4 regions of the Rahnella aceris genome follow, and region 4 is predicted to be linked to each of the others. Evidence: predicted binding sites of a transcription regulator. Region 4 holds the regulator's gene; each other region holds the start of a gene.

Region 1 (3,163 bases), on a different contig from region 4:
GATGGCTTAATAAAAGCATTTTGAGGAAAGTATTTCGTGACAGGAGTCACGTTGAATTATGTTAAGAAAAGGTGTTACCACTTACGTGATCCTGCACCGGAGTTGGCGTGCAGGACGAAGGGGGAGAAATGGACGGGAAAGGAGGATTAAATGGTGCCGCCGAGGGAAATACGGTAATGCAAATCCACCCTTTCGATCGTCGGCAGGTTCCTGATTTTTTTGAGCAATATCTCTGCCACCACTTTCCCCATCTCAAAGCGCGGGGTGATCACGCTGGCTAATAATGGTGTAGTGGCGAGGCCGATATCCAGCCCGTGGAAACCGGAAATTGCCATATCCTGCGGGACGCGGATCCCCTGTTTGATACATTCTTGTAACACGCCGACGGCAATATCGTCATTGGTACACAAAATAGCGTTGGTCTGCGGATATAACTGACGCGCCATGGCCAGCATGCCCGCACCGATAGATACCGACGACACTTTATTAGGCGTGATATGCACCGGCGTCAGCCCGCGTTCATCCATTGCGCGGCTGTAACCCTGATAACGCTTCTGGTCGCGGGCATCCGACATCGAACCGAAATACACCACATGTTCTTTGCCGCTGGCGAGCAACGTATTCGCCATATCGTAACCGGCCTGCTGGTTATCAAAACCGACGGCAATCCGCCCGTGCGGATCGTCGAGATCCATCACCTGCGCAACAGGAATTTCTGCGGCATTCAGATACTTATCGGCTTTCAGGGTATGCACGGAATCCGTGAGGATCAGTCCGGCAAGCTGATAACCGAGCAGATTAATGATGTGTTCTTCCTCGCGCTCTTTGCTGTAATCGTAATTGACGACCAGCGTCTGAAAGCCCTGCGCGGAAGTGACCGACTCAATGCCCGCCAGTAAGTCGGAGAAAATCTGGTTGTTAAATGACGGCACTAAAATGCCGATACGCGGCGCTTTGGCCGGTCCGCGGGCTTCTTCCAGCGGATATCCCACTTCTTCCATCACCTTCGTGATGCGTTCGCGGGTTTCAGGAGACACCTTTTCCGGCGTGCGCAGAAAACGGCTCACCGTCATCTTCGTGACATCCGCCAGTTGGGCGATGTCCTGTAGTGTCACGCGCTGGTTTCTCATGCGGAGTTTTCCTGATTGGGCCTGCAAATATACCTTGTTATTGAAACAGAAAGCGCCGGAGATTGTTATCAAAATGATGATGATCACACCCGGAGTAACAGGGTTTTTTAACATTCCGTCAGGTGATCTGCATCACAGTTTAGCGCGGGGTAAACCGGTGTAGTGAAGCTAACTTTTTAAATCAGCGTTCAATAAGGCCAACGTCATGACAAATCTCTTCTCACTGGACAATAAAAAGATTCTGATTACCGGCTCGACGCGCGGTCTGGGTTTCCTGCTGGCGAAAGGGCTGGCGCAGCATGGCGCGGAAATTATCGTTAACGGTACACAACAGGAATCCACGCAAAAAGCGGCCGAAGCCCTGCGTGCTGAAGGCTTTATCGCCCATGCCGTCTCATTTGATGTCACCAGCAGTCAGGCGGTGAATCAGGCGATTGATCATATCGAAAGCACCATCGGGCCGATTGATGTGCTGGTGAATAACGCCGGTATTCAGCGCCGCCATAAATTCACCGAGTTTCCGGAAAAAGACTGGGACGACGTGATTGCCGTAAACCAGAAATCTGTGTTCCTGGTATCGCAGGCGGTGGCGCGTTACATGATCCAACGCGAGCGCGGCAAAATCATTAATATCGGTTCGATGCAAAGCGAGCTGGGTCGCGACACCATCACGCCATACGCCGCTTCAAAGGGCGCGGTAAAAATGCTGACCCGTGGCATGTGCGTTGAACTGGCACGCTACAATATTCAGGTGAACGGCATCGCGCCGGGCTATTTCAAAACTGACATGACCCAGGCGCTGGTCGATAACAAAGAGTTCTCCGAATGGCTGTGTAAACGCACGCCGGCTGCACGCTGGGGCAATCCTGAAGAGCTGGTGGGCGGCGCGGTTTATCTGTCCTCTAGGGCCTCAGATTTCGTGAATGGTCATTTACTCTTTATTGATGGCGGCATGCTGGCTGCAGTATAGGAGGCCCAATGAACAAAATCGCATTAATCACTGGCGGGGGCAGCGGTATCGGCCTGAGCGCCGCGAAAGCGCTGGAAGCGATCGGATTTAAAGTGATTCTGGCCGGGCGTAATAAGGCAAAACTCGACCAGGCGGTCGCGTTGTTTACACCGGGGCAGGCGGTGGCACGTCAGCTGGATGTGACCAGCCCGCAATCGGTGGCCGCGCTGTTTCAGGATATTCAGGAAACCTGCGGGAGGCTGGATTTGCTGTTCAATAACGCCGGTAATAACGTGAAGGATGTGCCGATCGAACAACTGCCGGTGGAAGACTGGCTGTCGGTGATCAATACCAATCTCACCGGCGCTTTTTTGTGTACGCAGGCGGCGGTAAAACTGATGAAACAACAAACGCCGCAAGGCGGACGTATCATCAACAACGGTTCGATTTCGGCGCAGTCGCCGCGCCCGAATTCTGCGCCGTACACCGCCAGCAAGCACGCGATTACCGGACTGACCAAATCCACCGCGCTCGATGGTCGCGCGTTCAACATTGCCTGCGGGCAAATCGATGTCGGCAATGCGGCGACGGATATGGGCAATAAAGCGCTGGCAGGCAGAATGCAGGCGGACGGACATATCGCTGAGGAACCGGTGATCCCGGTGGAGCGCGTCGGTGAGGCGGTGGCGTTTATGGCCGGTTTACCGCTCGACACTAACGTGCTGACCATGACCGTAATGGCCAGCGCCATGCCGCTGGTCGGGCGCGGTTAGCTTTCAGATCCGCATATAAAAAACGGCCCAAACAGGGCCGTTTTGCATTTCAGTGTACGGATTACGCTGCTTTGGTTTTGCGTTTCCGGCCAAGCCAGAAAATCAGCACCAGCAGAACAATCACGCCAGCCACCATTGCAGGAGCCATAAACGGTTGCAGTTTCGCCAGTAATGTCACCGGACCGCCTGCGCGTAACACCGCGACATCATGTGCGCTGACCTGAATGGTCGCATTGCCGTAGTTTTTCAGCACGTAGTTGGAGATGTCAGCAATCTGCTGATCATCTAACTGACCGACATACGAGCCCACG
Region 2 (3,163 bases), on a different contig from region 4:
TAAACGGTTCGATTTCAACGATTTCGCCTGCGGCCACGTTACCGCGCCCGCGTTCAAGCACGATAAAACAGTTGGCCTGGCTGAATGAGCTGAATACGTGCGAACCCTGATGGCCGGTGGTGCGCACTTCCAGTTGTCCTTCGGCGCTGGTGCTGAAAATACCGCGCTGGAAATCGAGACGTCCGGGGGATTTTTTCAAGGGTGTCACCGCTTTTGCCTTCAGGCGGGGCGGGAACTGCCAGGCCGTATGGCCGGACAACTGTGCAATAAATGGCTGAACCAGCTGATAAAACGTCAGTGCTGCCGACACCGGATTCCCCGGCAAACCGCAGAACCAGCTGCTTTCCAGTTTACCGAAAGCAAAAGGTTTGCCCGGTTTCATGGCAAGTTTCCAGAAACCAATTTCACCCAGTTCATCCAGAATCTGCTTCGTGTAATCGGCTTCACCGACCGATACGCCGCCGCTGGAAATCACCAGATCGGCAAACGCATTGGCTTCTTCGAAGGCTTTACGCAGCGCCAGGGGATTATCGCGAATAATGCCTAAATCCAGGACGGTACAGCCCAGTTGTTCCAGCATCAGGCGCACAGCGAAACGGTTGGTATCGTAAATCTGCCCCTCCTGCAAAGGCGTTCCCACCGGTTGCAGTTCATCGCCGGTGGAGAATACGGCGACTTTCAGCGGTTTCCAGACCTTGACGTGGGTGACGCCCAGCGAGGCCAGCAGCGGTAATTCTGCCGCACCGAGCCGTACACCGGCAGGTAGCACGCTGTCGCCCTGTTTAATGTCGTCTCCGGTCAGGCGGATATTCTGGCCTTTTTGCGCTGTTGCAGTGAAACGTACTCCTGCATCTGAAACTTCAGCCTGTTCCTGCATGATTACTGCATCGGCACCGGCGGGAACTGGCGCACCGGTCATGATGCGGATACAGGTTCCGGCAGGCCATTCGCCATGAAAAGGCGCACCGGCAAAGGCTTTGCCCGCGACCGGGAACACCGCGCCGTCGTGCAAGTCTGTGCAACGTACGGCATAGCCATCCATCGCGGAGTTATCAAAAGGTGGCACAAAAACCGGTGAAAGCACCGGTGCGGCGGTTATGCGGCCCGCGGCGCCAGCAAGTGGCAGGGATTCGGCCTCCTGACTTGTTTTAGGCGGTACACAGTCGCGCATTTTATCCAGCGCTTCGTCAAGTGAGATCAGACCGGCAGTATTGAATTCCATAAAAAATCCTTAGTCATTCGTCCCGGCGTAGCAGGTATTTTCAGCGGTGCCGGGCAGGGAAATGGAGCATGCGCATAGTATGACAGAGAAACGCAGCGAACCAAAAAGCGCCGAAGGCGTAAAAATTCTGCGCGGATTCCTGAAAAATTGAGATCGATCCCAAAATTAACAATGTAACGCAGGTATTATAGTTACCGTTATTTGTGACCTTCGTCACATAACTGTCATATAAACAGGAATAACCGGTGCTTAAAAAAAATCGCCATCAGGCCATCCTTCAGTTGGTTGAACAACATGAAGTGCTACAGGTAAGCGAACTGGCACAATCGCTGGATGTAAGTCTCGAAACGATCAGACGCGATCTGAGTGAAATGCAGGACAAAGGATTGATTTTACGCCGCCACGGACGTGCGCGTCGTCTGGCCGCTCAGCCTGAAACATCCTGGCTAAACAGTTTGCAGCGTTGCCCGCAGCTTTAAACGCAGCAACGAAATAAGAAAAGGGAAGGCTTTGATGCCTTCCCTTTTTTATGCGTGTGATTCAGAGACCTGAATTAAAAACGCCCCTGGATCCCAATATGGCCGACGTAGCCTTCCATATCGCCGTCAAACCCTTTGACGTATTTCACATCAGCATACACCGAGGTATTCGGTGCGAGTTGCGCCGTCATGCCCGCGCCGGTCTGCCAGTATTGATCGGAAAAATCCGTTGTACTGACATCGATTCCGCCGACATTGATATCCGGTGAATCCGAGAAATTACTCAGTACGTCGGCGGTCAGGTAAGGTTTGAATTTTTCACTGGCTTTATCTTCTGCCTGGTCGCGTAACAAACGCAACCCGGCACGCGCTGTGCCCTGATTGACAGAAACGCCAGAGATATCAGAAATTTCATCGCTGAAATCTTCTGAATTCAGATACTGATAAATGATCTGCCCCTGAGGTTCGATTTTCCAGTTGGTGCTGACGGCATAGGGTTGACCTGCTTCAGCAGAAAGCAATACGCCGTAGCTGTCCTGTTTCGTATCATGCAGGCTCTCATACTGGTTACGATACCAGGTGAACTGGCCGACAAGGTCAACGTAAGCGCCATCTTGTGCATATCGGGTGTAATAGCTGCCAACGCTGTAGGCATCACTGCGCACTGAGCCAGCATCCGCACTTTTCCCCGCCAACGTGCGCACCTGATCCTGCGTGTCGGTACTCTGGTTGCCCAATGTCGCCATGATGCCAGCGTGGACGCGTGTGCCGTTTTTCAGTTCATCCTGATATAAGTCGGTTCCGAATTGCGCGAACCAGTAATCACTGTCGTACCCAAAACGTCCCGCATCGAAGGAAGTGTGTTCTCCGCCGGTTCTCGCCCATGCGCGATTGTTGTAGCCTTTGCCATAGGTTTCTGTATCGCCCATACGCTCGTGCAGCGTGCCAGCAATACGCATGCCATAATACAAGTTCAGATAAGGTGCTGCGATATAACTGGGGATTTCGCCACGGTAAGTGTCTGGTGTAGCCGGGGCAGGCGCAGGAACATCCGGTGTCGGATTATCTGGCGTTGGGACATCAGGAACCGGCGCGTCAGGTGTTGGGATTTCAGCGCGCAGATACCAGTCATTCATATCGCCGGTGGCATCCTTGCTCCCTTCAAAAAGATAATAGTCGTAAGCGCCGATACTGACGCTGTTTTCCAGACTGAACAGGCCATTATGACGGCTGGCATCATCAATCTGAGCGACACGTATTCCGTCGTTAATTGTCTGTGCTGCCTTACCCGACGCAGAGATATGTAATCCGAACTGCCCGGACGCGTTGCCCGTAACATGAATGAGATCGCCAGTGCTGTTTCCCTGCGCATCCTGCTCCAGCGACGTATTCATAAAGAACGTACCCTTGCCTGACAGATTGTGCGTTTCCAGCGTTTTATAATCACCTTGTCCGGAAAACT
Region 3 (3,163 bases), on a different contig from region 4:
GTGACCCGTATCGTAGACTTTGGCGCATTTGTTGCCATCGGCGGCGGTAAAGAAGGTCTGGTGCATATTTCTCAAATCGCTGACAAGCGTGTAGAGAAAGTGACTGATTACCTGCAGATGGGCCAGGAAGTTCCGGTTAAAGTTCTCGAAGTTGACCGTCAGGGTCGTGTGCGTCTGAGCATCAAAGAAGCTACCGCACCTTCTCAGGACGAAACAACTGAGCAACCTGCAGCAGAATAATCTGTAACAGAAGTTTTACAGCTCCTTTCCATTTGGGAAGGAGCTGTTCGTCTCACGGACGCAGGACGCGTTTGTGTTAAGCAAGCGGATGACAGGATGTTCATCCAATGTTTGTCTCCGGGAGTAGAAATGAAGCCTTTCTTGCGCTGGTGTTATGTTGCGACAGCACTTATGTTGGCAGGATGCAGCAACCATGATTGGCGTAAAAATGAAGTTCTGGCGATTCCGTTGCAGCCGACGTTGCAGCAGGAAGTCATCCTGGCACGCATGGAACAAATACTTGCCAGTCGGTCATTAACCGATGATGAGAGAGCACAGCTATTATATGAGCGCGGTGTGCTGTATGATAGTCTCGGGCTAAGAGCACTGGCGCGAAATGATTTTTCACAAGCGCTGTCTATTCGTCCTGATATGCCAGAAGTTTTTAACTACCTGGGGATTTACCTAACGCAGGCAGGCAATTTCGATGCTGCCTATGAAGCGTTTGATTCTGTACTAGAGCTTGATCCAACTTACAACTACGCGCGTTTGAACCGAGGTATCGCCCTGTATTACGGTGGCCGATTCTCGTTAGCGCAGGATGATCTGCAGGCGTTTTATCGAGACGATCCAAATGATCCCTTCCGTTCGTTATGGCTTTATCTTGCGGAGCGAGAAATCAATCCAAAGAATGCCGACGTAGCGCTTCAACAGCGTTATGACAAAGCGAACAGAGGGCAATGGGGATGGAATATCGTCGAATTCTACCTGGGCAAAATCAGCGAATCTACGCTGATGGAACGCCTCAAGGCAGAAGCAACGGATAACACTTCGCTCGCTGAGCATCTCAGTGAAACTGACTTCTATTTAGGTAAACATTACCTAAGTCTGGGGGACAAGAACAGCGCCGCGGCACTGTTCAAACTGACGGTAGCTAACAACGTCCATAACTTTGTTGAGCACCGCTATGCATTGTTGGAATTGGCGCTTTTGGGCCATGAGCAAGACGACCTATCAGAATCGGACCAGCAATAGCTGACGACACCAATCAGCCTTTTAATCATGGTATTTACCATTTTTAAGCGCCTTAACGGGCGAGGGCTGCTTTGTTCGTTTTATAATCTAATTTGAGCCGGTTCACACTTTTCAATGAAAATGACTGAAAATTTTCTCGACGAGTTATGTAGACTGGCTGCCATTATTAATGAGGCACGTGTACATGACTACTGAGCTTGAAACCTCTTTTGCTGACCTGGGGCTGTCTGCTCCGATCATTTCTGCCCTTACTGATTTGGGCTACGAAAAACCTTCACCAATCCAGGCTGAGTGTATTCCTCACCTGTTAAGTGGCCGCGACGTTCTGGGTATGGCTCAGACAGGTTCCGGTAAAACAGCCGCATTCTCTTTACCGCTGCTGCACAATATTGATGCTTCACTGAAAGCACCACAAATTCTTGTTCTGGCACCTACCCGCGAACTGGCGGTTCAGGTTGCTGAAGCAATGACTGATTTCTCTAAACACATGCATGGCGTGAATGTGGTTGCCCTTTATGGCGGCCAGCGCTATGACGTCCAGTTGCGCGCACTGCGTCAGGGACCACAAGTTGTTGTGGGTACACCGGGCCGCCTGCTGGACCACCTGAAACGCGGCACCCTGAACCTCTCTAACCTGAGTGGCCTGGTGCTGGACGAAGCTGATGAAATGCTGCGTATGGGCTTCATCGAAGACGTCGAAACTATCATGGCGCAGATCCCGGCTGAACATCAGACCGCGTTGTTCTCTGCAACTATGCCAGAAGCTATCCGTCGCATTACCCGTCGCTTCATGAAAGATCCTCAGGAAGTGCGTATCCAGTCAAGCGTGACCACGCGTCCTGACATCAGCCAGAGCTACTGGTCTGTCTACGGTCTGCGCAAAAACGAAGCGCTGGTGCGTTTCCTGGAAGCAGAAGATTTTGATGCGGCGATCATCTTCGTTCGTACCAAAAACGCAACGCTGGAAGTGGCTGAAGCGCTGGAACGCAGTGGCTACAGCAGTGCTGCACTGAACGGTGACATGAACCAGGCACTGCGCGAGCAGACTCTGGAACGTCTGAAAGATGGCCGTCTGGACATTTTGATCGCAACCGACGTGGCAGCACGTGGTCTCGATGTAGAACGTATCAGCCTGGTTGTTAACTACGACATCCCGATGGACTCAGAATCTTACGTTCACCGTATCGGTCGTACCGGTCGTGCTGGCCGTGCGGGTCGCGCACTGCTGTTCGTTGAGAACCGTGAACGTCGTTTGCTGCGTAACATTGAACGCACCATGAAGCTGACCATTCCAGAAGTTGAAATCCCAACTGCAGAAGTTCTGGGCGAACGTCGTCTGGCTAAGTTTGCAGCGAAAGTTCAGCAACAACTGGAAAGCAGCGATCTGGATCAATACCGTGCGCTGCTGGCGAAACTGCAACCTGCAGAAGAGCTGGACGTTGAAACACTGGCGGCGGCACTGTTGAAAATGGCACAGGGCGAACGTCCTTTGATCGTTGCAGCGGATCCGGTCTTCAAAAGCCGTCCACCACGTCGTGAATTCGAAGAACGTGGTGACCGCGGTGATCGTGGCGATCGTCGTGACCGTCCGGTACGTAGCAATGATCGTCCTGCACGTGATGGCGACAGCCCACGTCGTGAGCGTCGTGACGCTGGCGAAATGGAACTGTATCGCATCGAAGTGGGTCGTGACGATGGCGTTGAAGTTCGTCACATCGTTGGCGCTATCGCTAACGAAGGCGACATCAGCAGCCGTTACATCGGTAACATCAAGCTGTTCGGTACGCACTCTACTATCGAATTGCCGAAAGGTATGCCGGGCGAGATCCTGTCTCACTTCACCCGTACACGTATCCTGAATAAACCGATGAACATGCAGTTGATCGGTGATGCGGTGCCACAGGCTCCA
Region 4 (3,163 bases):
CACGTTTGTACAACGGCCGCTGTGTGCGTAACAGACGGGCAATGCGGCTGAAATGGTAATAACAAAACTGACCTACCGGATTGTCCGGGTTGCGCGCGGCGATTTTCTCCAGCGCGGTCAGCTCATTGGCCATCGTAAAGCGCCCGGATAAACGATGATAAAGAATATCGTCGGCAATCACCCGAAGACGGGTGGAAATCACCTGCGCATTTCGGCGGATAACCGCTTCGGCATGGCTTTCCTCCACCAGTTTCTGCACTTCTTCCGGCTGATGCAGGCTCACTGTAATGTGCTCCTGCAAATCGAGCGCCACCTGAAAACGCTGAAATAGCCGCTTATGGTGATGATGATGTCCGTGCTGGGGCAACATGTGTAATTGCTGATAAAGCAGGGCAATCAGGTCGATAACCTGCTGCTGGCGGGTTAGCAGTGGGGGTAACGCAGTTTCGGGATCGGTATGTTGCGTCAGCAGGCTGTACTTGGCTTCGAAATAATCCGCGAGTTGCAGATAGAGCTGGCTGAGCGTTTCGCGCATCGGCTGTTCTTCCGAAATACGAAACCACGCCCAGTTAAACAATCCGTACCAGGCTGTGCCAGCGGCGAACAACACCGGGGCCTGCCACATCGGGCGCACGCCCACCATACTCAGCGTGAAGATAGTCGCCACCAGCGCACCGGGCAGCAGGCGCGCATGCAGCGGGCTGATTTCACCGGTGACGCCCAGCAGTAACGCCAGCGACAGCATGATCAGCGGCAGCGGTATATGCCAGCTTTCGAGCATCAGTTGCAGCAGAAGGCTGCTCACGGCAAAGAGTGAACCGCCGACGAGCAGGCGTTTGAAAAAGCGTTTATGCGGGGTATCCAGACCGGCGATGTTACAACAGGCCGGGCAGAGGGAAAACAGCAGGCCCATTTGCAAATTGCCAAACAGCCAGCAAATGCCAACAGGCAAGCACAACACCAGCGTCTGGCGCAGCGCGTAGTTCACTTCAGGATGGTAAAACAGTCTTCGCCATAGCGTCATGGGTAAAGCTTAGCCCATAAAAAAGGCGCGACAGTGTTTTGCCGCGCCAATTTTTGAGGGATTAACGTGTGCCGTAAACGACAATCGTTTTACCGTGTGCGGAGATCAGGCTTTGATCTTCCAGCATTTTGAGAATGCGTCCGACTGTTTCACGTGAACAACCGACGATTTGGCCAATTTCCTGGCGGGTAATCTTGATTTGCATCCCGTCCGGATGGGTCATTGCATCAGGCTGTTTAGCCAGATTGAGCAAGGTTTGAGCGATACGACCGGTAACGTCAAGGAAGGCAAGGTTGCCGACTTTCTCTGACGTCACTTGCAGACGGTTGGCCATCTGCGCGGAGAGACGCATCAGAATATCCGGGTTAACCTGAATCAGCTGGCGGAATTTTTTATATGAAATTTCAGCCACTTCACAGGCAGTTTTAGCACGTACCCAGGCACTGCGTTCCTGACCTTCTTCGAAGAGTCCCAGCTCACCGATGAAGTCACCTTGGTTAAGGTAGGACAGTATCATTTCCTTGCCTTCTTCATCTTTAATCAGGACAGCAACTGACCCTTTCACGATGTAGTAAAGCGTTTCGGCTTTTTCACCCTGGTGAATCAGCGTACTTTTAGAAGGATACTTATGTATATGACAGTGAGACAGGAACCATTCAAGAGTCGGGTCTGTTTGTGGCTTGCCGAGAACCATTTGCTATTATCCTCTGTTGTTATCGCTGCCCAAAATCACAGGGCTCAGAGTTCCCTGTACGGCACTTCAAATCCAAAGCGCCCTTTCAGCATATAACTCTCCAGAAATGCTGCAAGCGGATGTCGGAGTGCAACAGCCTGTTTATTGCTGTCATCACCGTGGGTTCTGTACTTAAACCGCAAAAACCGTCACCGCAATTTACTGGAAAGTATGTTTCGGCTTTGTTTGTAGCACAGGTTTGAGATGCTGTCTTCTGTTGTCTCGCTTCAGCATGATGGCGATCGGGTTACGTTGCCAGATTTTAGGTGAAAGGGTACTCTGAGAGCAGATTTCGACAAGTTTATTCACCGGGAGAATAGTTCATGCATGCACGTGTCAAATGGGTTGAAGGACTGACATTTTTAGGTGAGTCTGCATCGGGTCATCAGATTTCAATGGATGGAAACGCGGGTGATAAAGCCCCAAGCCCGATGGAAATGTTACTGATGTCCGCAGGGGGGTGTAGTGCAATCGACGTGGTGTCAATTTTGCAAAAAGGTCGTAATGACGTGCGTGATTGTGAAGTGAAGCTGACCTCACAACGCCGCGAAGAAGCGCCGCGTCTGTTCACTCACATCAATCTGCATTTTATCGTCACCGGTAAGGATCTGACCGATAAGATTGTTGAACGCGCAGTCAGCCTGTCTGCCGAAAAATACTGTTCTGTGTCTCTGATGCTGGGGAAAGCGGCCACAATCACCCACAGCTTTGAAGTGATTGCAGCCGAATAAAGTTTACTCGATCTTCTTGCCTTCCATCAGGCGCTGCACCAGCGGCGCCATGATCAGCTCCATCGCCAGCCCCATTTTGCCGCCCGGCACCACCAGTGTTTTGATGTGCGAGATAAACGACCCTTGCAGCATGGCCAGCAGATACGGGAAATCGATGTCATCCAGTCCCTGAAAATGAATCACCACAAAGCTTTCATCCAGTGACGGAATGGCTTTGGCGGCAAACGGGTTCGAGGTGTCGATGGTGGGTACCCGCTGGAAATTGATGTGTGTGCGGGAAAACTGCGGCGTAATGTAATTGATATAGTCATCCATCGAACGCACGACGGAATCCATCACCGCTTCACGGGAATGCCCGCGCTCGCCGGTATCGCGCACCAGTTTCTGGATCCATTCGAGGTTGACGATAGGCACTACGCCGACCAGCAGGTCGACCTGCGCGGCAACGTCAATTTTGTCCGCCACCACACCACCGTGTAACCCTTCGTAAAACAAAATATCCGTCGGTTCCGGCAACGCCTGCCACGGCGTAAAGGTACCCGGCACCTGATTGTAGGGAACGGCTTCGTCATAAGTATGCAGATACTTACGTGAACGGCCAGTGCCTGTTTTACCGTATTCGATAAAGCTTTTTTCCAGCAAACCAAAGTCATTGGCTTCCGGCCCGAAGTAGCT

The links. The regulator CRP, encoded in region 4, controls carbon source genes, mostly activating them, when cyclic AMP is high. The targets are predictions, from matches to a motif close to ATGTGANNNNNNTCACAT.
Region 1: a site for CRP is predicted at 1,202-1,219, ahead of idnO (gluconate 5-dehydrogenase). Genes of this name have one in related genera too.
Region 2: a site for CRP is predicted at 1,424-1,441, ahead of GW591_RS02600 (DeoR family transcriptional regulator). Genes of this name have one in related genera too.
Region 3: a site for CRP is predicted at 1,345-1,362, ahead of yrbN (protein YrbN). Genes of this name have one in related genera too.

The regions. Positions count from the first base shown of each region.
Region 1 is NZ_JAADJV010000001.1:468,878-472,040, forward strand. Features, by position in the region: gene GW591_RS02165 (LacI family DNA-binding transcriptional regulator) at 147-1,130, opposite strand; gene idnO (gluconate 5-dehydrogenase) at 1,336-2,100, shown strand; gene GW591_RS02175 (SDR family oxidoreductase) at 2,109-2,852, shown strand; gene GW591_RS02180 (cytochrome c) at 2,914-3,163, opposite strand, start outside.
Region 2 is NZ_JAADJV010000001.1:565,937-569,099, forward strand. Features, by position in the region: gene moeA (molybdopterin molybdotransferase MoeA) at 1-1,222, opposite strand, end outside; gene GW591_RS02600 (DeoR family transcriptional regulator) at 1,468-1,701, shown strand; gene GW591_RS02605 (autotransporter family protein) at 1,776-3,163, opposite strand, start outside.
Region 3 is NZ_JAADJV010000005.1:207,756-210,918, reverse strand. Features, by position in the region: gene pnp (polyribonucleotide nucleotidyltransferase) at 1-240, shown strand, start outside; gene nlpI (lipoprotein NlpI) at 370-1,254, shown strand; gene yrbN (protein YrbN) at 1,369-1,449, shown strand; gene GW591_RS21210 (DEAD/DEAH family ATP-dependent RNA helicase) at 1,439-3,163, shown strand, end outside.
Region 4 is NZ_JAADJV010000004.1:74,763-77,925, reverse strand. Features, by position in the region: gene GW591_RS18625 (YccS/YhfK family putative transporter) at 1-1,024, opposite strand, end outside; gene crp (cAMP-activated global transcriptional regulator CRP) at 1,086-1,718, opposite strand; gene GW591_RS18615 (OsmC family protein) at 2,081-2,488, shown strand; gene GW591_RS18610 (phosphoribulokinase) at 2,492-3,163, opposite strand, start outside.